Regions from separate parts of the Blautia aquisgranensis genome, predicted to be linked through region 3. Evidence: predicted binding sites of a transcription regulator. Region 3 holds the regulator's gene; each other region holds the start of a gene.
What was found. The regulator Rex, encoded in region 3, represses fermentation and respiration genes when NADH is low (regulators of the CRP and FNR family bind a similar motif). The targets are predictions, from matches to a motif close to ATTGTTAANTANTTAACAAT.
Positions count from the first base shown of each region.

Region 1: WMO28_RS14810 (acyl-CoA carboxylase subunit beta) is a predicted target of Rex. The motif match lies at 4,322-4,341, and genes of this name have one in related genera.
Region 2: WMO28_RS06315 (DUF8180 domain-containing protein) is a predicted target of Rex. The motif match lies at 3,404-3,423, and genes of this name have one in related genera.
Region 4: WMO28_RS06910 (CoB--CoM heterodisulfide reductase iron-sulfur subunit B family protein) is a predicted target of Rex. The motif match lies at 3,119-3,138, and genes of this name have one in related genera.

Region 1 covers NZ_JBBMEJ010000023.1:16,585-22,558, reverse strand. The annotation lists gene WMO28_RS14830 (oxaloacetate decarboxylase subunit alpha) at 1-404, opposite strand, end outside; gene WMO28_RS14825 (sodium ion-translocating decarboxylase subunit beta) at 441-1,589, opposite strand; gene WMO28_RS14820 (biotin/lipoyl-containing protein) at 1,605-1,988, opposite strand; gene WMO28_RS14815 (OadG family transporter subunit) at 2,012-2,773, opposite strand; gene WMO28_RS14810 (acyl-CoA carboxylase subunit beta) at 2,787-4,223, opposite strand; gene WMO28_RS14805 (D-alanyl-D-alanine carboxypeptidase family protein) at 4,366-5,574, opposite strand; gene WMO28_RS14800 (zinc dependent phospholipase C family protein) at 5,680-5,974, opposite strand, start outside.
Region 2 covers NZ_JBBMEJ010000006.1:11,002-16,975, forward strand. The annotation lists gene der (ribosome biogenesis GTPase Der) at 1-360, shown strand, start outside; gene plsY (glycerol-3-phosphate 1-O-acyltransferase PlsY) at 364-1,011, shown strand; gene WMO28_RS06305 (NAD(P)H-dependent glycerol-3-phosphate dehydrogenase) at 1,087-2,097, shown strand; gene WMO28_RS06310 (aldo/keto reductase) at 2,286-3,113, opposite strand; gene WMO28_RS06315 (DUF8180 domain-containing protein) at 3,461-3,853, shown strand; gene WMO28_RS06320 (CooT family nickel-binding protein) at 3,914-4,096, shown strand; gene WMO28_RS06325 (methylenetetrahydrofolate reductase) at 4,185-5,117, shown strand; gene WMO28_RS06330 (ATP-binding protein) at 5,276-5,974, shown strand, end outside.
Region 3 covers NZ_JBBMEJ010000022.1:14,197-20,170, forward strand. The annotation lists gene WMO28_RS14550 (pyridoxamine kinase) at 1-396, shown strand, start outside; gene WMO28_RS14555 (inositol monophosphatase family protein) at 420-1,199, shown strand; gene abc-f (ribosomal protection-like ABC-F family protein) at 1,226-3,142, opposite strand; gene WMO28_RS14565 (redox-sensing transcriptional repressor Rex) at 3,358-4,002, shown strand; gene WMO28_RS14570 (NAD(P)H-hydrate dehydratase) at 4,071-5,588, shown strand; gene alr (alanine racemase) at 5,585-5,974, shown strand, end outside.
Region 4 covers NZ_JBBMEJ010000006.1:150,695-156,668, reverse strand. The annotation lists gene WMO28_RS06920 (4Fe-4S binding protein) at 1-1,735, opposite strand, end outside; gene WMO28_RS06915 (4Fe-4S dicluster domain-containing protein) at 1,742-2,131, opposite strand; gene WMO28_RS06910 (CoB--CoM heterodisulfide reductase iron-sulfur subunit B family protein) at 2,128-2,922, opposite strand; gene WMO28_RS06905 (L-lactate dehydrogenase) at 3,209-4,159, opposite strand; gene WMO28_RS06900 (NUDIX domain-containing protein) at 4,576-5,037, opposite strand; gene WMO28_RS06895 (P-loop NTPase family protein) at 5,068-5,974, opposite strand, start outside.

The DNA.
Region 1 (5,974 bases), on a different contig from region 3:
TTTACAGCTGTCTGAAGGTTACGAAGGTCATTCATACAGTCAAAGATACGGATGATATCAATACCGTTAGCTGCGGATTTCTGAACAAAATACTCTACTACATCATCAGCATATGGACGATATCCAAGGATGTTCTGTCCACGGAACAGCATCTGAAGCTTTGTGTTTTTGAAGCCGTCACGGAGTTTACGAAGTCTTTCCCACGGATCCTCTTTCAGGAAACGTAAGGAAGCATCGAAAGTAGCACCGCCCCAGCACTCTACTGCATAGTAGCCGACTTTATCAAGCTTCTCAATGATCGGAAGCATCTGCTCTGTGCTCATACGTGTAGCGATCAGGGACTGATGAGCGTCACGCAGGATCGTTTCCACAACTTTCACAGGTTTTTTCTCTATTTCTGCCATAATTATTCTCCTTACAAATTTTTATAAGACAATGGGTTAGACGCCAAAGATCGCCATGAATGTACCGGCAGCAACCGCTGTACCGATAACACCTGCAACGTTCGGTCCCATCGCATGCATCAGCAGGAAGTTTGTAGGATCTGCCTCAGCACCAACCTTCTGGGATACACGGGCTGCCATAGGAACGGCAGAAACACCGGCTGATCCGATCAGAGGATTGATCTTTCCGTGAGTAACCTTGCAGAGAAGCTTACCAAGCATAACACCACCAAAAGTACCGCAGGCAAAGGCAACAAGACCAAGAACTACGATCTTCAGTGTATCTACGTTCAGGAACGCCTCAGCACTTGTGGAAGCACCTACAGATGTTCCAAGAAGGATTACTACGATGTACATAAGAGCATTGGAAGCTGTTTCAGAAAGCTGTTTAACAACTCCGGACTCACGGAACAGGTTTCCGAGCATCAGCATACCAACAAGCGGAGCTGTTGTCGGAAGGATCAGGCAAACAACGATTGTGATAACGATCGGGAAAAGGATCTTCTCAAGTTTTGTAACAGGACGAAGCTGCGCCATTTTGATCTTACGCTCTTCCTCTGTTGTAAATGCCTTCATGATCGGAGGCTGGATGATCGGTACCAGAGACATATATGAATATGCTGCTACTGCGATCGGTCCCATAAGAGAAGACTGTCCAAGCTTACCTGCAAGGAAAATGGAAGTCGGGCCGTCAGCACCACCAATGATAGAGATCGCTGCTGCTGCTTTACCATTAAATCCAAGGAAAATTGCAAGGAAGTATGCAAGGTAAATACCAAGCTGTGCAGCTGCTCCCATCAGGAAGCTGATCGGGTTTGCAATCAGCGGACCGAAGTCTGTCATCGCACCGACACCCAGGAAGATCAGTGAAGGAAGAATACTCCACTCATCCATTAAGTAAAAATAATGAAGAAGTCCGCCAACGCCATTGGATGAATCCTCAATGCTCAGCATAATGTCCGGATAAATATTTACCAGAAGCATACCAAAAGCGATCGGAACCAACAGCAGCGGCTCAAAACCATGTTTAATGGCAAGATATAAGAACACACATGCCACTGCGATCATCAGGTAGTTTCCCCAGGTAAGGTTGAAAAATGCTGTCTGATGGATCAGGTTTGACAGGGTATTTGTTACATAAGACATTTGTCTACCTCCTGTTTAGTTCATTGTTGCAAGAGTATCTCCATTTTCAACGGCAGCACCCTCTGCAACATCGATGCTGGCGATTGTTCCGTCCTGAGGAGCAACAACCGGGATCTCCATTTTCATGGACTCAACGATCACTACGCTGTCACCGGCTTTTACGCTCTGTCCAACAGATGCAACGATTTTTACAACTTTTCCCGGAACAGCAGCAGAAACTTTAACAGAACCTGCGCCTGCTGCAGGAGCTGCTGCTTTCGGTGCTGCTGCAGGAGCTGCCTTTGGTGCAGGTGCAGCTGCCTTCGGAGCTGCTGCTGCAACTGGAGCTGCTGCGTTTCCGTTCTCTTCTACAGTAACTTCGTATGCTGTTCCGTTAACAGTAATTGTATAACTCTTCATTTTAAAATCCTCCTAAATAATGATTATCTTTTTCTGCGGTTGATCTTACGGATGGAACGTACTACGAATCCGTCTGTGCTTGTTTTGCCTTCAGAAGCAGCGATCGCTGCGGCGATCACGGCAATAAGCTCACCATCATCTGTCACATCCTCAACAGCAGGCTCAGCAACTGGTGCTGCAACCGGAGCCGGTGCTGCGGCTGCCGGAGCCGGTGCACTCTCTTTTTTCTTTCCCTCCACAAGTCCGGGAATATATTTGAAAAGAGAGATCACGAAGATCAGGAATATCAGGATCACAAATACGGTTCCAAGACCCATCACTGTGTTCATGGCTGCCTTCTCCATGTTCTGTGCCAGTGTATAATTTACATCAACAGAAACAGAAGTCGGGGTTCCTGATTTATCAAATACATAAGTGAAATTCGCTTTGTTTTTCTCGAAGGATACCGGAACAACAACGGTATACTGATCATCGGAATACTCTACTGTGATATCTTTCTCATTGATATCACCTTTTTTCTCACCAAGCTCTTCTCTGGAGCCATCCCACGCACTTGCTGCGCTCTGTGTAAAAGCATCCTCTGATTCCATATAACCCTGGATATCATCCTCGGACATTGCGATGATCGCTTCCGTCAGACCTTTGGTTGTTGTGACAAGCTGACTCTTTACAGAATCATCAACCTCGTCAGCAGCCCATGCAGTAGCTGTGCAGCCGATCAGAAGTGCAGCCACGCAAAGAAGTGCCATGCAGACAGAAGAGATCTTTTTATAAAACTGTCTCATACGCTCACCTCACTTAGACTGTTCCATGCTTTTTGGATGGACGGTCTTCCCTTTTTGTGAACAGCATCTCAAAAGCACCGATTACATATTTTCTTGTATCTTCTGCTTTGATCACAGTATCCACATATCCTCTTGCTGCTGCAGATGCGATACCGTTCTGAATTTCTTTGTACTCAGCTGCCTTCTCATTCAGTGTAGAAGCGTCAGCTCCCTCATACATGATCTTTGCTGCAAGGGAAGCATCCATCATACCGATCTCAGCTGTATCCCACGCATAAACCATATCTGCTCCGACAGATTTGCTGTTCATGGCAACGTATGCAGTTCCGTAAGCTTTACCAACTACAACATTTACCTTCGGTACAGTTGCAGATGCAAAAGCATGTACCATCTCACCTACGGATTTAGCCATCATCTTCTCGTTGCAGAGAGTAGCCTTAAATCCTGTCACGTTGGTAAGTGTAAGTACCGGAATTTCGAAAGCATCACAGAATTTAACGAAATCTGCTGCTTTTCTTGCGCCTCTGGCAGAAAGAGTTCCGTCGGAAATCTCTGTCTTATTGCCATCAGCATCGTAAGACTCGCTTCTGTTTGCAACAGCGCCAACAGTAGCTCCGTTCAGACGAAGGAAGCCTGTTACGACATCCTGTCCGTAAGCTGCCTTTGTTTCAAAAAATTCACCATTGTCAGCGATTCTTGAAAGCGCAATAGCTGTGTCGCCTGTGCAGCCTGCGATATCATCACATACTCTGTTCAGGTCATCTGTGCATTCTTTGAAGCTGTCATTGTCTTCATTGTTCTCCGGAAGCATGCTGACCAGTGTACGGATCTGTCCAAGGATCTCCTCTTCTGTTCCGATACCATCAACAAGTCCTGTCTCCTCACTCTGGAACTGTGCGGAAGCTGAATCGCATTTTTCCACTCTGTTTCCTTCCAGTGCATTCGGAGTGTTTACAAACAGTCTACCTTTCTTAGCCTCTACGAATGTAAAGTCTGTAAGAGCCGGCACAACTGCCATTCCACCGCCGCATGTTCCGAATACAGCTGTGATCTGCGGAACAACACCGGATGCCAGTGTCTGTTTCAGATAGATCTCACCAAATGCCTCAAGTGCATCAGTAGCCTCCTGAAGACGAAGTCCTGCACAGTCTACAAGACCGATAACAGGTGCTCCTACTTTAAGAGCGAGATCATAAATCTTGGCGATCTTTTTGGCATGCATCTCACCAACTGTTCCGTTCAGTACAGATGCATCCTGGCTGTATACATACACCAGGCTGCCGTCAATCACACCATATCCGGTGATCACACCGTCTGAAGGTGCCTTTTTCTCAGTCATGTTGAAATCTGTTGTTCTGGCTGTAACAGTCTGTCCGATCTCAACAAAACTGTTGGCGTCAAGCAGGGAATTGATCCTTGCAGCCGCTACGCTTTGTGTCGCATTACTCATTATACTATGCCCTCCATTTTTATTATTAATATAACCAAAAATTCAGCCGAGTATAATTGTACCTTTTTCTGACCAAAAATTCAATACTTTTCGTCATGAATGTTAAAAAATTAACCCCTGACATATGCCAGGGGCCACTGATTTAATGAAAATAATCCTGAAAAACTCTGTTTACATACCATTTATAGGTGATCCTGCTGATTTTTGTATCCGCTGTCACGAGACAGGACAGGATTTCTTTCCCGTCAAGCTTTGCGTGAAGACTGCCGATCTTCTGATTTTTCTGTACCGGTGCTTTTAGCTGCTCGGGAAGAGAAGTCTCCCAGGTGACGGTCTCGGTTTTCTTCAGAAGATATTTTTTCGTCTGTTCTTTTTCCGGGAGAGCTGCGTGTATTTTCAGCATGACAGTTGTCTTAGAATCTTTCTCCGGGTAATAATCTTCCGTTTCAGGAATGGCATCTGTCACGGGAATGTCCGGCAGGCTGGGAACTTCCGGAAGAAGCACATATCTGTAATTGTCACGTCCATAAGATAACAGCTTTTTCGCATCTTCCCATTTATAATTTTTGTTTCCGGGCCATCCACATCCGAGAAGTGCAACAATGAAGAACTTTTCATCCTGTTTCACCGCACAGACATAGCAGTATCCTGCATTTCCTGTGAATCCGGTTTTTCCCGAGATCACGCCGGTTTCCATATCCAGAAACGCATTCGTATTATGGACGGAATAATGTTTTCTTCCTGAGATATCCGAAAAGGTGTAATCCCGGGTCTGGGTAATATGAACAAAAGTACTGTTTTTTACTGCATAAGCCATGATCAGTCCCAGGTCTCTTGCAGTGGTGTGATGGATTCCGCCTTCATCCTCCGCATCCAGACCGTTTGGTGTCACAAAATGCGTATCTGTGCATCCAAGCTCTTTTGCCTTTCTGTTCATCAGAGCTGCAAATTTTTCCACTGAGCCGCCGATATGTTCTGCGATTGCTACTGCTGTATCATTATGGCTTTTCAGCATCAGGGAATAGAGAAGGTCTTCCAGATAAAACTGCTGTCCTTCCTTCATTCCAAGCCTGGTCTGTGGCTGGGATGCCGCCTCTTTTGAAACCTGGACATAATCATCTCCTTTTCCAAGTTCCAGTGCAAGAATACAGGTCATAACTTTTGTGGTGCTGGCATTGGGCCGGGCTTTATATTCTTCTTTTCCGTACAGAACCCGACCGTTTTCTCCATCCATCAGTACTGCCGAAAGTGCATGAAGCTTCTCTTCTTCCATGGCCTGTACCGGAAAAATCTGTCCAATAATAAGGACCGCTGTCACAAAAACGACAGCGGCCATGCGCCTGATTTGCATAATATCCCTCCGCACACTGTTCTTATGACTGTTTGCAGTAACTGTTATATTTTTAATTTTATGCGGAAAGATATGGTATATATAACTTTTGATTTATCTGTCTTATCAACCATTAAAGGTGAGATTCCACCTGTCGGAAAGATGTCCCGGTCTTACTGCCAGTTCTGCCAGCTCGATCAGCATATCCGGAGCTTTTTTCAAGGCTTCTGCCATCCGGTCATCCAGTGTAAGAAGCTCCTCCCTGCAGTCTACCTCCGGTTCCGGACTCATAAAAAATTCTGTAATAAAGGCCGCCCGTTTCTTTCCTGCCGGAGAAAGTGCGTGCTCGGAAAGGCGTTTCTTCAGGCCTCCGTCATCGCATACAAGAATACAGGTAAAGATCTTCATCATTTTGAGAGAA
Region 2 (5,974 bases), on a different contig from region 3:
CCATATGCACAGATCATTTTTATCTCTGCAAAAACAGGCCAGAGACTTCCGAAACTTTTCGAGAATATCGACATGGTCATTGAGAACCAGACACTTCGTATTCAGACAGGTGTTCTCAACGAGATTCTTTCCGAGGCCGTAGCGCTTCAGCAGCCGCCGTCTGACCGTGGACGCAGACTGAAGATCTTCTACATGACTCAGGTTGCGGTGAAGCCACCGACATTTGTTATTTTCGTTAACGATAAAGAACTTATGCACTTCTCCTATGTAAGATATCTGGAGAATAAGATCAGAGATGCCTTCGGATTTTCCGGAACTTCCCTGAAATTCATCATCCGCGAGCGCGGGGAAAAGGAATAAAATATGGAACGAATTATTTGTCTTGTTATCGGTTATATATGCGGACTTTTTCAGACTGGCTATATTATAGGAAAGGTTCACAAGACAGATATCAGGGAACATGGCAGCGGAAATGCAGGAACGACCAATGCTTTTCGTACCTTTGGAAAAAAAGCGGGAGCACTTACCCTGCTTGGGGACTGCCTGAAATGTGTGATCGCGATCGTGATCGTCCGGATGATCTATGGCAGATCCATGAGCAATATTCTTCCACTGCTGACACTTTATGGGGCATTCGGCTGTATTCTGGGACATAATTTTCCGATTTCCATGAACTTTCGTGGCGGTAAGGGAATCGCAGCTTCTGTTGGAATGATCCTTGCTTTTGACTGGAGAATTTTTATTGTCTGTGCAGCGATCTTTTTCGTTTTGTTTTTTGCAACGCATTATGTATCGCTCTGTTCACTTAGCGCTTATGCAGCTGCGCTTATTATGGTGATCGTTTTCGGCAGTATGGGATCTTATGGGATGGACCACTCACATACGATCGAGCTTTATATTGTGATGGCTGCGATGACAGCGATGGCATTTTACAGGCACAGAGCCAATATTGGAAGATTGCTCCATGGAACTGAGAGCAAAGTGTTCCTGAACAGTAAGAATAAAAAATAACGATGCCTGAGGTCAGGACGGTATCACAACAATAATAAAAATCATCAATCAGTAAAGAAATAAGAGGTAGAATTTATGGCAAAGATCAGCGTACTGGGTTCTGGAAGCTGGGGATCGGCTCTGGCACTTCTTCTCCATAATAATGGTCATGAAGTTCTTCTCTGGTCAGCGAGACCGGAGGATGCCAGAAAGCTCCGCGAGACGAGAGAAAATCCGACCAGACTTCCGGGAGTGCACCTTCCGGAAAAAATTGAGATCATGACAGATCTGGAGCGTGCGTTACGTGATGCGGATGCAGCAGTGCTGGCAGTAGCTTCCCCTTATATCAGAAGCACTGCACATAAGATGGCACCTTTTGTCAGGGAAGGTCAGAAGATCGTCAATGTTGCAAAAGGCATTGAGGAAAAAACGCTTAAGACACTCAGCGAAGTGATCGAAGAAGAAATTCCCCAGGGAGATGTTGCTGTGCTTTCCGGACCGAGCCATGCAGAGGAGGTAGGAAGAGGAATTCCTACAACCTGTGTGGTAAGCGCGCATACACAGGAAACAGCAGAGTATCTTCAGAGCATTTTTATGAGCCCTGTTTTCCGTGTATATACAACACCGGATCTTCTCGGCGTTGAGCTGGGTGGCTCTCTGAAGAATGTGATCGCACTGGCAGCAGGAACTGCGGACGGTCTGGGGTATGGAGATAATACAAAAGCGGCATTGATCACCAGAGGTATTACAGAGATCGCCAGACTTGGAAAGAAAATGGGAGCTCAGATGGAAACCTTCTACGGACTTTCCGGAATCGGAGATCTGATCGTTACCTGTGCAAGTGTACACAGCCGTAACCGAAAAGCCGGATACCTGATCGGCCAGGGACGGACAATGGAACAGGCTATGGATGAAGTACAGATGGTTGTGGAAGGTGTTTATTCCGCGAGAGCAGCGAGAGAGCTTGCTGAGAAGTATGAGGTTGAAATGCCGATCATAACAGAAGTGAATAAAGTGCTTTTTGAAGGGAAACCGGCAGCAGAAGCGGTTATGGATCTGATGCTGCGTGATAAGAAAGTCGAGACACCAATGCTTCCATGGAAATAGACTTCTGAGAATCTTATATAAGTATGCATAATAAAAAAGGATATCCGTATGGACCACATTTATATGGTCTTACAGGATATCCTTTTTGTTTATAATAAATTGTGGAACAGCTGTCTAACATGGAACTTACGCAGCGAAAGTGTATTGCAAAATCCGTCTGATTTAACTTAGGCAAACACCTGAAAAGATCAGAATTGAATATCCCGAAGGTCTTCAGGAACATGTGAGGTATGAAGATCTTCGTTTAAGGTATCGATGATTGCCATATCTTCATCCTCAATATTGAAATCAAAGATATCACCATTGCTTCGGATACGTTCAGGATTTACAGACTTCGGAATCACGGAAATTCCTTTCTGAATCGCCCAGCGAAGTCCGATCTGTGCCGGCGTTCTGGCGTATTTTGTTCCCAGAACACACATAACATCATTATCAAGATAGGCTCCCCGTGCCAGTGGAGCATAGGCCTGCACCTGAATTCCATAAGCCTTGCAGTATTCAATCAGCTCAGAAGGATAGCAGAGCGGATGACATTCAATCTGATTTACAGCCGGAACAATACCGGAAACCTTACGCAGCTCTTCCAGATGACGGATATCAAAATTGCTGACGCCGATACTTAAGGCACGCCCGGATTCCAGAATCTTCTCAAGCTCCTTCCAGGTGCTTAAGTAGCACCCCGGAACCGGCCAGTGGATCAGATAAAGATCTACATAGCTCAGTTTCAGACGATCCAGACTGCGGGAAAAAGCACCCTGCACATCACCAAGACGCTGGGCAGTATTCCAGATCTTACTTGTGATAAAGAGATCTTTACGAGGAATCCCGCATTTGGCGATTGCTTTACCGACACTTTCTTCGTTCTTGTAAACGGAAGCAGTATCAATCATACGGTAACCGGCGGAAATAGCAGAAGTAACGGCGGCTTCCGCCTGTACGTCATCGGGTAGTTTATATACACCAAGCCCCAGCAGGGGCATTTCTCTGTCGTTGTTCAGAAAAACAGTTTCTCTCAAAATAATTCCTCCTTGTATGTTCTGTTTCTCGCACTTTTTGCTATTATAGCACAAAAATATGAAAGAATCACATCAAATATATTACAAAAGTGATAAAGCTTGTACACTGTACAAATGTATATATAAGTAATATTTTGTGGTTTGGAGAAACTAACTTCGTTAAAATTGAAACAATCGGGTTAAAATGCTGTCAATGTTTTGAAAAAAGAGGAAAAAACGAGACGGAATTTTGGCTATTTTTTATAATAAATTTCTTGATAATGGAAGCGAAAAGATGTATAATGAATTTAATTGATAAATTCTTGTCATGAGCGTGTCCGCCATGCGGATACAGGAAAGGGGTATTTATGCATTTAATCAAAGATGAGAACGGCAATCTTGTTCAGCATGGACATGCTGACAGCCATGAACATACACATGAGCATACACATGAGGATGGTATGACTCACAGCCATACACACAGCCATGCAGAAGGAGACAGCCACTGCCATACACACGGAGAGGGACATTGCGGATCCTGTGAATCCGGAGACTGTAAGAATGAGACAGTAGCGCTTCTTACTTACATGCTGCAGCATAATGAACATCATGCAGCAGAATTGGATCAGATGGCAGACAATCTCAAAAAACTGAATATGGACGCAGCAGCAAAAACAATTAAAGAAGCCGTTGCTGATTTCCAGAAAGGAAATATGAGACTGGGACTTGCTCTTACACTGGTAAAAGAAGAGCTTAAATAAACGACAGAGAGATTTTGACAGCGCGGCAGCGGAACAGGCTGCTTATTGGAGGAAATGATTATGTGTCTTGCAACTGTTTATAAAGAGGAAGATAATTCTGTGATTTTTAAGAATGTAAGCCGTATTGACGTGGACGGAAATAAACTGATACTTCGCGATATCATGGGTGAAGAACGCGTGGTAGAGGGAAGCATTCTTATGGTGGATCTGGCAAACAGCATTGTGAAGCTTCAGTGCGATTAACACGATCAGCGATAGCTTTGCAAGATGTGATCTGAGGAGATGTTGGGAATCATCCTCAGAATAAAAGAAAAACGTGGAGGGACGATTCATGAAATTATCAGAGGCAATGCAGAAAAAAATGTTGCTTTCTTTTGAACTTTTTCCACCAAAAACCGAAAAAGGTATGACAAACCTGCCGGGAACCATCGAACATCTTATGAAGTACAGACCGGAATATATTTCCTGTACTTATGGCGCAGGCGGCGGAAATGTCGGCGCCAACAGGGAAGTATGCCAGATGATCAAGAATGCGGGAACGATTCCTGTGACGCATTTCACCGTGATCAAGAATACAAAAGAGGGAATCCGTGAGCAGCTTCAACAGTATCTTGCGGAAGGCGTTGATCATATGCTTGCTCTCAGAGGAGATATTCCTCTTGGTGAGACAACCACCTGTGGGGATTTCAACTATGCAACAGATCTGGTCAAGTTCGTGCGAGATGAGTTTGGCGATAAATTTGAGATTGCGGTCGCAGGTTCACCGGAAGGACATATTGCATGCAGAAGTCTGGATGCAGATATCGCAGTTCTGAGACAGAAGCAGGACAATGGCGCTGATTATATTATGACACAGCTCTGCTGGGATATGGAACAGTTTAAATACTGGCTGGATGCGATTCGTGAGGCCGGAATTACGATACCGGTAGATGTTGGCGTTATGCCAATTCTGGATCAGGCGGCGACCATTAACATGGCACTTTCACGTAATGGCTGTGTGATGGACAGAGAACTTTGCAGACTGATTTCCAGAAACTGGCTGTTCCCGAATCCGTTTAATGCGAAAGATTCAGACGGAAAACCGTTTGATATGTTCTATGAGGATAAGATCAGACGCTTTAAAGAAGAAGGAATCGAATATACGATCAGGCAGATCGATGAATATCGTGCGTTGGGAGTTGACGGAATTCATCTTTATGCACTGAATAAGTGGAAGGATGTATCGGAGATCATTGACCGATCCGGGCTTCGGACACTTATATAAGAAACATTAGAGATATTAATTAAATTGAATACGGATTTCCGGCACAGTGCGGAGGCGCCAGAATAAGAAAGATATGAACGTATCTATATATACGGGCACCTCCTATGTACGCCGAGCGTATGAGATTTTACTTACTAAAATCAGGAGGTGCCCGTTTTATGGCACATGTAATTGCAGTCGCTGGAAAAGGCGGCGTTGGAAAAACTACATTATGCGGAATGCTGATCCAGTATCTCTGCGAAAAGAAAAAAGGACCTGTACTGGCTGTAGATGCAGATGCCAATTCAAATCTGAATGAGGTTCTCGGTGTAGAAGTAGATACTACACTGGGAGACGTACGTGAGGAGATTGCTCACGCGGAGATGGCAGCGAAGAGCCCGATTCCGGCAGGAATGTCCAAAGCAGATTATGCGGAGGTACGTTTCGAGGACGCCCTTGCTGAGGAAGATGATTATGATCTTCTGGTAATGGGAAGAACACAGGGAAAAGGCTGCTACTGCTTTGTAAATGGCCTGCTTCAGGCACAGCTTGCCAAATACCAGAAGAATTATCCATATATTGTTGTGGATAATGAAGCAGGAATGGAACATATCAGCAGAGGAATCCTTCCAAGCATGGAGACAGCGATCCTTGTAAGCGATTGCTCCAGAAGAGGCGTACAGGCAGTGGGCAGAATCGCTGAACTTATTAAGGAATGCGATATGAAGCCTTCCCGTGTAGGACTTATCATCAATCGCGCACCAAAAGCAGAACTGAATCCTGGAATTCTTGAGGAAATCCAGAATCAGGGACTCGATCTGATCGGTGTAGTACCACAGGATGAGGCAGTCTATGAATATGACTGCGATGGTAAACCA
Region 3 (5,974 bases):
TGGAGGGAATTTCAGAGTATAAACGGAGAAGAGCGTCTGGTGCGGATCCAGGAGACCGGGCGCAGTCTTGCAGAGAAATTTTCTCTTTCAGCAGTAGTGATCACAGGTGTAGACCACAAAGAAGAAGGGGAACCGCTTCGAATGGGCAATCTTGTCCTGGAAAAAGGAAAGAGCTCCTGGATATTTGCGGAGAAATCCGGCGGCAGCTATTCCGGGACCGGAGATCTTTTTGCATCGGTGCTCAGTGCAGGCCTGGTGAAAGGATATCCTATGGAAAAATGTGCACAGATAGCAGTGGATTTTATTTCGGCGTCCATTCAGGATGCAGTTAAGGAAGGGACAGACCGCAACGACGGTGTGTGCTTTGAACTGCATCTTCACAAGCTGATCGGATAAAATTACGGAAAAGAGGAGAAAAAATGATCGAAGCACAGCAGCAGAAAAAAGTCATCGAACTTGTAAGACAGACAAAAGATCTGATCTTAAGAGAAATGCAGAAGGAAGAAGTAATGGTAAAGGGAGCAGCCAATTATGTGACCAACGTAGATCTGGCTGTGCAGAATTTTCTGAAGGAAGAGCTAGGAAAAGCTTTTCCGGAGATTCCGCTGATCGCGGAAGAGAAAGAGAACACCGGACTTTTAAAAGATGGTGTTTACTGGATTTTAGACCCAATCGACGGAACTGCCAATCTGATCCTGGATTTTCATATGAGTGCCGTGGCACTGGGGCTCTACGAAAAGGGAGAGATCGTTTTCGGAGTAGTCTATAACCCGTTTACGGATGAGCTGTTTCATGGAGCAAAAAGCGAGGGCGCTTATCTGAATGACCGGAAGATCCATGTATCGGATACGGAGAATTTCGGGGACGCCGTAATCTCTTACGGCTCCACACCGTACACAAAATCCGAGGCGAAGAATCTCTTTCCGATTTTTTATGATATCTTTATGAAATGCGGGGATTTCCGCCGTACAGGTTCCGCGGAGCTTGACATGTGCTATGTGGCCTGCGGAAGAGAGCATGGTTATATTGAACGGGATCTGAAGCCCTGGGATTACTCAGCCGGAACGGTCATTGTCCGGGAAGCGGGCGGTGTGGTAAGAACCTGGGAAGGTGGGGAGCCGACTTATCTGAAGAACGGAGATATCCTTGCCTGTGCGCCGCAGTTCGAAGAGATTCTTCTGAAAGAATTAAAACGATGAATGAAAGTGGGAAAAAGAGCTGACCGTCAGGCCAGCTCTTCCCATTTCTCATATAGTGTTTCCAGTTCTTCTGCAATTGCGGCTTTTTCGCGGCTGAGTTTCGTACATTCTGCCACGTTGGTGCACACATCCGGAAGAACCATGGTATCATCGATTTCCTGGTCTCTTGTTTCCAGTTCTTCAATGCGGGTTTCGACTTTTTTGAGTTCTGCCTCGCGTTTTCTTTTTTTTGCCTGTTCTTCTTTCATCTGCTGCCAGGAAAGCTTGTTCTCGGAGACTGCTTTTTCTTCCTGGGGGGCTTCAGGGGAATCAATTCCTGGAGCATAGGCAGTGGTCAGCTCTTCTTTTTTCTCCAGATAATAATCGTAATCGCCGATATAATTTACAACTGCCTGATTGGTCAGTTCCATGATCCTGGTAGCGGTCTGGTTGATAAAATAACGGTCATGGGATACATACAGTACTGTACCGGTATAGCTTACCAGGGCTTCTTCCAGGATTTCCTTGGAGGCGATATCCAGATGGTTGGTAGGCTCATCCAGGATCAGGAAGTTGGCTTCCGAGAGCATCAGCTTAGCCAGGGAAACACGGCCACGCTCACCACCGGAAAGAGCGGAGATCTCTTTAAATACATCGTCCCCTGTAAACAGAAAGGCTGCAAGCATATTACGGATCTCAGTCTCTGTAAGAGTCGGATAGGTATCGGAAATCTCCTGGAAAATTGTCTTATCCATATGAAGAACGTGATGTTCCTGGTCGTAATAGCCGATCTGTACCTTGGAGCCAAGGGAAAATTTACCTGCATCTGCTTCCAGAAGACCGTTGATGATCTTCAGCATAGTAGTCTTGCCGGTTCCGTTGTTACCGATGAGAGCTACACGTTCTCCGCGCTTGATATCAAAGGAAATATCCGAAAAAAGTGTCTGTCCCGGGAATGCTTTGGAAAGCTCTTCTACATGGAGAACATCATTGCCGCTTAAAACGCGGGGCTCCAGGGAGATACGCATACGATCCTGGATCTCCAGCGGCTTCTCAATGCGCTGCACGCGATCCAGCATCTTCTCACGGCTCTCAGCGCGTTTGATGGATTTCTCACGGTTAAAAGATTTCAGCTTGGCGATCACAGCCTCCTGATGTTTGATATCTCGCTGCTGATTCAGGTATGCCTTATACTGTGCATCACGAAGCTGTGCCTTCTTGAGCGCATAAGCTGAATAGTTTCCGCTGTATACACGGGTCTGGCCGGCCTCGATCTCTACCACCTTGGTGACTACCTTATCCAGGAAATAACGGTCATGGGATACGATGAATACCGCGCCCGGATAATTGAGAAGATAAGTCTCAAGCCAGGAAATGCTCTCCATGTCCAGGTGGTTGGTAGGTTCATCCAGAAGCAGGATGTCCGGCTTGGAGAGAAGCATCTTACCCAGGGCTACGCGGGTCTTCTGGCCTCCGGAAAGAGTCTCGATGTATTTGTCATAGTCTTCTTCTGTGAATCCCAGACCTTTCAGTACACCGGTAAGCTCGCTCTTGTAAGCATAGCCGTTCTCCAGCTCAAACTGATGGGTGAGACGGGTATAGGTCTCCATCAGACGGTTCAGGTCATCGCCGGTAACGTTGTTCATTTCCTGCTCCAGGGAGCGGATGCGGCGTTCCATATCGATGATGTGCTGCTTGGTGGTAAGAAGCTCCTCGTATATGGTATGGTGCCCGTGGATATCCTGATACTGGGCAAGGTAACCGATATTTTTGTCGCGGGCGAGCACCACCGTACCGGAATCCGCGGAAATCTCCTGCATGATAATGCGGAGAAGTGTAGTCTTACCTGCACCGTTGCAGCCGATCAGAGCTGCCTTTTCACGATCCTCAATATGAAAGGATGCGTCGTTCAAGATTACTTTTTCGCCAAAGGCTTTGCATATATTCTGACATGATAAAATCATAAAAACTGTCCTCCTGTACAAAGGATCCTGTCTCTGTTTCGTAAAAAACAGGAAAAATCCTCTACCTATTATAACGGAAACCGCGGGGATTTCAAAGAAAAAATCAAATATTTGAAAAAATATGAAGAAATTTGTACATAAGTCACAAGATTAATTGACAGGAAAATATCAATTCGGTATAATTAACCTAGTGTAAGATAAGGAGGGAAACTATCGTGGAGACAAAACAAATCTCGAAAGCGGTGATTAAGCGTCTGCCACGCTACTACCGCTACTTAGGAGAGCTGATGGAAGACAATGTAGAGCGTATTTCTTCCAATGAATTAAGTAAGAAGATGCACACCACAGCTTCCCAGATCCGTCAGGATCTTAATAATTTTGGCGGTTTTGGTCAGCAGGGGTATGGCTATAATGTACATTATCTTTATACGGAGATCGGTAAGATCCTGGGACTGGATACGATTCATCCGATGATCATTCTTGGTGCAGGTAATCTGGGACAGGCACTTGCCAATTATGTGGACTTTGAGAAAAGGGGCTTTAAGCTGGTAGGAATTTTTGATGTAAACCCTGTTCTTGAGGGAATTGCAGTCCGCGGACTGGAGATCCAGATGCTCAGTGAGCTTCCGTTTTTCCTGAAAGAGAATAACGTGGAGATCGCTATTCTTACTCTTCCTAAGAATAAGGCCAAAGAAATGGCAGATATTCTGGTAGAGAACGGTATTAAGGCTATCTGGAATTTTGCACATCTTGATCTGGAGACACCGGATGATGTGATCGTGGAGAACGTACATCTTTCCGAGAGTCTGATGACACTGTCTTATAATCTGAGTAAATACAGGCAGGAGCATGTGGAATAGTAAAATCAGAGAATGAGGCTGCCGGAGACGGCAGCTTTCTCTGTTACAGAGGGAGGTATAGAAACAGCATGAAGAAGCTTGTTACCTGCGGGGAAATGAAGAATCTGGACAGTGCCACAATCCACAAGATCGGAGTGGCATCAGAAGTTCTGATGGAGCGGGCAGCACTGAAGGTCGTAGAAGAGACAGAGAAGTACCTTGGAAAGAATGAACGGATCCTGGTTGTCTGCGGAAGCGGAAACAATGGCGGTGATGGAATTGCGGTTGCCAGGATCTTTCATCTGAAAGGAATTCGTGCAGATTTCTACATGGCCGGAAACAAAGAAAAAATGACCCGGGAGACGACCTTACAATACAAGATCGCCACCGGTTATCATGTGCCGGAGGTGAATAACCCGGACTGGAGTGAATATACTACTATAGTAGATGCCGTGTTCGGTGTGGGGCTTGCGCGTCCGATCGAGGGACGATATGCTGAGATCATTCATGAGATGAACAGTGCGCGGGCCAAAAAGATCGCTGTAGACATCCCATCAGGAGTTAACGGAGATACTGGCCTGGAAATGGGCATTGCTTTCAGCGCAGATCTGACTGTCACATTCGCATACCGGAAGAGAGGACTTTGCTTTTATCCGGGAAGGCTGTATGCAGGAAAGATCGTGGTAGCTGATATCGGGATCTATGAGCAGGAAGCTGTGAAGGCATCCGCACGCTGTCTGGAAAAGAAAGACCTGAAGCTGTTTCCGGAGCGTGATCCCGGCGGAAATAAAGGTACCTTCGGAAAAATTCTTTTTGTTACCGGAAGTGCAGGTATGTGCGGAGCAGCTTACTTAAGCGCAAGCGCAGCACTCCGGGCCGGGGCGGGAATGGTGAAGATTCAGACAGTGGAGGAGAACCGGATCCCATTGCAGATCCTTCTTCCGGAGGCTATGGTATGCACCCGTTTTGATGAGGAATCCAATGAACAGCTTCTTTCCTGGTGCGATGTGATCGTGATCGGACCGGGACTTGGAACTTCCGGGGAGAGCCGTGAGAGAGAACAGTGGTTTCTCACGGCAGCTGCCCGCGAAAAGAAGTATCTTGTGCTGGATGCAGACGGGCTGAATCTTCTGGCCGCGCATCCTCAGTGGAAGGAATTCTTAGGTGAGAATGTGATTCTGACTCCGCATATCGGAGAGATGAGTCGCCTCTGCGGCAAAACGATCCGGGAAATTCAGGAAACACTTGCCCGAACTGCCATTGATTATGCCGGAGAAACCGGCACTGTCTGTGTACTGAAAGACGCATGTACGGTTATTACAGATGGCAGAGAGGATATTTATCTGAATCTTTCCGGCAATTCCGGCATGGCCACAGCAGGAAGCGGAGATGTGCTTTCCGGGCTTCTTGCAGGCGTATTATGTATGTATCTGAAAACGGAGGAACAGCCTCCCATGGTTTTAAAGGCCGCGTTAGGTGTTTATCTTCACGGACTTTGCGGCGATCTTGCAGCCACGAAAAAAGGAAAGCGCAGTATGCTGGCAGGAGATATCATCGAATATCTGCCGCAGGCTTTAGCTATAGGTGAAGAGGAGTCAAAATTATGAAAAAATACGAGAGAGTCAAAGCACTGGTATCTTTAGATGCCATTGCCCACAACTTTGAGGAAATGCACAGGAACATCAAGGAAGGAACGAAGATCATCGCAGTGATCAAGGCGGATGGCTATGGACATGGTGCCAGAGCCATTGCCAGACTGATCCATGATTACGATTACATCTGGGGCTTTGCGACAGCTACCGCTGAAGAAGCACTGGAGCTTCGACATGCAGGCATTACGAAGCCGGTTCTGATCCTGGGGCTTGTCTTTGAGGAATATTACGAGGAGCTGGCTGCCAATGATATCCGGATCACCATTTCAGATCTGAATACTGCCGTGGAATATGCAAAAGCAGCAGAGCGCATCGGAAAAAATGTACATATTCATCTGGCG
Region 4 (5,974 bases), on a different contig from region 3:
TACATGGGTTGGTTGTCAGCTTGTCTTTTGCAAGAAGGCCAATTGCCTTAACTGCTGCCGCACCAGCCTGTGCTACTGTCTCCGGAATATCTTTCGGTCCCTGGCAGACACCGGAAAGGAAGATACCTGCTGTTGGAGATTCTACCGGACGAAGTTTTGCATGGGCTTCTGTAAGGAAGTTATTGGTATCAATACTTGCTGTAAGCATTGTCGCAATTTTACGGACATCCGGATTCGGTTCAATGGCAGTTGCAAGAACAACCATATCTGCTTTCTTAAGAACCTGCTTGTTATCGATCAGGTCAGATCCCTGTACAAGAAGACTTCCATCCGGCTGAGGAATTACTTTTCCTACCTGACCTTTGATGTAGTTTACACCGTACTGCTCTACTGCTCTTCTGTAGAACTCATCAAAGTTCTTACCCGGTGTACGGACATCAATATAGAATACAGTTACATTTGTATCCGGATATTTATCGCGGATTAACATTGCATGTTTTGCTGTATACATACAGCAGATTTTGGAACAATATGGTTTTCCTCTGTCATCGGAGCAACGGCTTCCCACACACTGGATAAATACAAGTTCCTTCGGAGCTTTTCCATCGGAAAGGCGCTCTAAGTGTCCCTTTGTAGGACCTGCTGCATTCATAATACGTTCCAGTTCAAGAGATGTGATAACATCTTTGCTCTGGCTGTATGCGTATTCATCATATTTGTCAAGTTTAATGGTATCGAAACCTGTAGCAACTACGATCGCACCGTATTTCTGTGTTACGATCTCATCCTGCTGATCGTAATCAACGGCACCTGCCTGACATACTTTGGAACATACACCACATTTTCCGGTTTTAAACTTAATACAGTTCTCACGGTCAATAACCGGAACATTCGGGATGGCCTGTGCAAATGGAGTGTAAATAGCTGTTCTGTTATTTAACCCTCTGTTAAATTCATTTGGTATTTTCTTAGATGGACATTTTTCCTGACAGACACCGCAGCCTGTACATTTGTCCATATTTACACTTCTTGCTTTTTTTCTGATGTCAACAGTGAAATCTCCTACGAATCCACTGACATGTTCTACTTCACTGTATGTATAGATATTGATCTTCTCATGAGCTGCAGCCTCTACCATCTTAGGAGTGAGGATACATGCAGAACAGTCAAGTGTCGGGAATGTTTTGTCAAGCTGTGACATTCTTCCACCAATACTTGGAGTTTTTTCTACAATATCTACTTCATAGCCTGCATCAGCGATATCCAGGGCTGTCTGGATTCCGGCGATACCGCCGCCGATGACCAGGGCTCTCTTGGTAACACGGCTCTCTCCTGGCTGAAGAGGAGTGTTTAAGTTGACTTTTGCGATTGCTGCTCTGGCAAGGATCACTGCTTTCTTTGTAGCTTCTTCCATATCCTTATGGATCCAGGAACAATGCTCACGGATGTTTGCAATCTCCACCATGTATGGATTCAGACCAGCTCTCTCTGCTGCTTTTCTGAATGTTGCTTCATGCATACGTGGAGAACATGAACAGACAACCACACCCGTCAGGTTCTTTTCTTTGATGGCTTCCTGAATCTTAGCCTGACCTGCTTCTGAGCACATGTACTGGTAATCTTCTGCATGAACGACACCCGGCTCTTTGGCAGCTAATTCAACAACTTTTTTTACATCTACCGTAGCGGCGATATTACTTCCGCAATGACAGACAAATACACCAATTCTCTGCACGCTGGCTTACCTCCTGTATCTTCTGAATGCACTTACCAGAAGCTGCTGTGGCACTTCCGGATCAAGAAGCTGTGGAATCTCATCTGCTGTCAGGTAGTCTCCGCCCTTCTGACGAACAACCAGCTGTCTTGCAGCATCAATGATCTTTCCAGGTTTTACATCTCTTGGGCAACGCTCTACGCAGGCAAAGCAGGAAAGGCATTTCCAGAGAGATTTTGAATTGACAAGTGCTTCGATATCTTCGTTTACAACATAGGATACAAACTGATGTGGTTTGATATCCATTTCATTGAAGGAAGGACAGGTAGCAGAACATTTTCCACATTTCATACATTTCAGCGGATTGGTTCCTGAGATTTCTTTAATCTTTTCTGCTGCTGAATGATTATCTCTCATTTTGCCACCTCCTCTTTTACTCCGAGGGCTTCTGCAAGCAGCTCTGTGAAATAATATACAGGCAGATCGCTGGAAGCATTTTTATTTAAATTATATTTACACAATGGACAGGCTGTGATCAGCATATCAGCTCCAAAACCTTTCGCACTGTCTTCGATTTTCTGACACATATTCTGGGACATTTCTTTTTCCTTAAGAGAAATGTAACCACCACAGCATTCGTTCCTGTATGGATAGCTCACCGGTTCTGCACCAAGTGCACGGATGAAATCTTCCATGATCGTAGGATTCTCAGGATCATCAAATGCCATGATCTTGCCCGGACGTAACAACAGACATCCATAGTAAGCTCCGACTTTCTTTCCTGTAAGCGGATTTACCACTTTCTCTTTCAGCTTGTCAAAACCAACCTTATCACGAAGTACTTCCAGATAATGGAGTACGGTGGTCTCCCCTGTGTAAGGCTCTTCAAGCTGCATATAATTGTTTGCTCTGGTGCGGATATCTTCCACATTTTTCATATCATCATTGACACGTTTGATCACGTGATGACAGGCAGAACAGATTGTCACCAGATCCTGGCCTTTTTCTTTGGCCTGATTAAGAGCACGTACGGAAGAAAGTTTTGTAGCAATTTCATCTGTTCCCAGAGGATAAACACCTCCACAGCACTGCCAGTTTTCAATCTCTTCCAGTTCAAACCCAAGTGCTCTGGCGCTGGCTCTGGCATATTCATCCAGATCTTTCGCCTTGTTCTTCAGGGTACAACCCGGATAATAACTGTATTTCATACTTAACATTATCCTTTCTTAGCTGTTTAGATAAAAATTGTTTATTTTTTAACGAAAAATAACAAAAAATATAAATCAAGACTAATACAATTACTTTTTATATCTTTTTTAGAATACAAAAAATAAAAGAGTTCGCACACCCTTCCTCCGCCTTAAGGAGTGTATCAGCTCGATTTCCTGCGTCTAAGCATATCACATTGACAACATTTTAACAAGTATTTTTGATATTTTTTTTCATTAAAACAAATCGATACATTTTCTCTCGATATGATTCATCCGTTTATAATCAATCAAGATCAATCTGAGCAATAATTTCTTTCAGTGCAGCTGCACTTTTTTTCAGCTGTTCAATCTCCGCTTTTGTCATCCGCATCGGAACTTTACCCTGCACACCGTTTGGCCCTACCAAAGTCAGCGTACTTAAACATACATCTTCAATTCCATATTCCCCATGCATCATAGTAGATACTGTAGAAATAGACTCTGAAGAAGATACCAGCAGACTGCAAAGTTTGCATACAGAGGAAGATACCGCATAAAAAGTTGCTCCCTTCTTTGCAATGATTTCGCCACCTGATTTCTGTACATACTGAACCATTGCTTCTTTGTCGATCGGTTCGATATCTTTTCCAAGTTTCTTCTCCAGATTATAGTACTCATCTACACTTACACCGGAAATATAGGCTCCTGACCACGGAATAAAGGAAGTGTCCCCATGCTCGCCAAATACATACGCATGAATATTACTTTGTGCGATATGAAAATGCTTGGATAATCCGCAGCGCAGACGCGCAGAATCAAGGATTGTACCAGAACCAAGAATCTGATTTTCAGGAAGTCCGGAAATCTTGGTAAACACATAAGTCATAATGTCGACCGGGTTGCTTACGATCAGATAAAGAGCATTTGGTGCCGCTTTTACAATTTCCGGTGTAATGGCTTTCAGAATATTTACATTTGTCTGTGTAAGTTCCAGTCTTGTCTGCCCCGGCTTACGTGCAATACCAGAAGTAATGATAACAATATCCGAATTTCTGGCATCCGTATAATCTCCGGCAATGATAGAAATAGGATCTCTGAAGCAGGTTCCCTGAATGATATCAAGAACTTCTCCTTCTGCCTTCTCTTTGTTGATATCGATCAGAACGATTTCTGATGCAATATCCTGACTTGATAAGGTATAGGCGATCGTGGCACCAACGCTGCCAGCTCCAATGATAGTAATTTTACTGCTCATAGTGTAATCCTCCTTTGCTTATAACAAAATTTATTTCTAAACGATAACACATTGCTAATAATTTAACAAGAGGTTTTGTATAAATACTGAATAATTTTTTCATTAAAAAACGCAGGGCAAAAATCCTTTTTGCCACAGAAATGCTCGAAGAAGATATGAAACTTAATGTTCCTAAAGGTTCATTTGGCTCAACAGCAGTTAACACTCTTATTCCTATTATTGAAAAGCGGGAAAGAAACAGCGAGGAGCGTTCCCTGAAAACAAGAATCGGAACTCAATTAAGCATCCGGGCTTCCGTAAAAAAAATCAATTAACTTTTTAACCAGACTTTTAGATGAGAAAAGGAGCTTGTTGCACTGAGTAATTCGTGCATCAGCCCCTTTGCTTTTCACTGATATAAATTTCATATTTTTATATTAGTACAAATTAATTTTCTTTTCGATAAGCTTTTCGCCTTCATACTGCAGCTTTACAGAAAAAAATCGTTCTTCTCCAGAAAGGAGCAGATCAAGAAATACTTTATCTCCCTCCCACGCCGGAAGCTTCGGTACCATTGTTTTATCAACCCAGCAAAGCTCTCCCTCGTCACATTCGATCAGTTCACCCGTATATCCATCCGCTGTAAATACACACATAAGTTCCGATTCACATTCACTGTTGACAAACGTTACCAGACCACGAAGTCTGTAAGACGTAAGTGTAAAACCTGTCTCTTCCTTTACCTCACGTACCAGACATTCTTCCGGAGTTTCCTGGCTTTCCACATGTCCGCCAACTCCGATCCATTTGCCTTCATTGATGTCATTACGCTTTTTTACTCTGTGAAGCATCAGATATTTTCCGTTATTTTCTATGTAGCATAAAGTTGTCGTCGTCATGTGCTCTCCTTTTCGTTTCAAAAAAACTTTTCAATTCTTACTCTCTTTCCCACGCATTTGCAAGATTTCCAGCAATATTTCATAAACTGCCATATTGTTCTTTACCACCAGCGCCAGACTTTCTCTTGCCTGGTTCAGCAAATGAAAAAGCTTTCTCACATCAGAATGGCCGTGAAAATGCTCTGCTCTCAGGTAGCCCTTTTCATCGTAGTAATACTGTTCATCCAACACGATTGCCAGTTTTTCAGAATCCCGCACTGCCAGCATACTGATCTGTTCTCTATTCTCCACAGTACGAATCTGAAATCCCCGCCATTCAAGATCTTGCAGAAGATTTTCTTCTTCTTTTTCGTCATTCGCATACAGCACTGTAATATCAGGATACCATCTTGAGCTCCTTTTTTCGGGAAGATGCATCATATTCTGAATAAACGATGAAAGTTCCGCATTTGTACGAATGCGGTTGGTAAGATGAAAGCTCTGGATTTCCGGTAAATTTCTGATCATTTCTATTGTACTGTGATCCATTTCTTCCGGTGAGATCATGTCTTCTGAATCGCTTGAAAAAATCACCGGTCTGTTTTGACTTTTCTTTAACAGAATCAGCAGCTTTTCTTCTGACAAAAGATGTGCCTCATCTACCAGAATACTGCTGTAACCGCTCAGATCCGTTTCTTCTTCCAGCTCACTGTCAGACAGAAAATCAATTCGCCGCAGACGCTCATGAAGAAGCTTCCATTCCTGCCCTGCTTCTCCACAGTGAATGATACAGATCTGCTGCCGCCCGGAAAGCTTCATCCCAATATCATAAAGCAGCAAGGTTTTTCCGGTTCCCGGAAGTCCGCTGAAATGAAAATATCCTTCCCTTTTTCCACGAATCCGCTTCAGGATCTGACGTTCAATATCTCTCTGCTGAGAAGTAAGGAAATACTCTTTT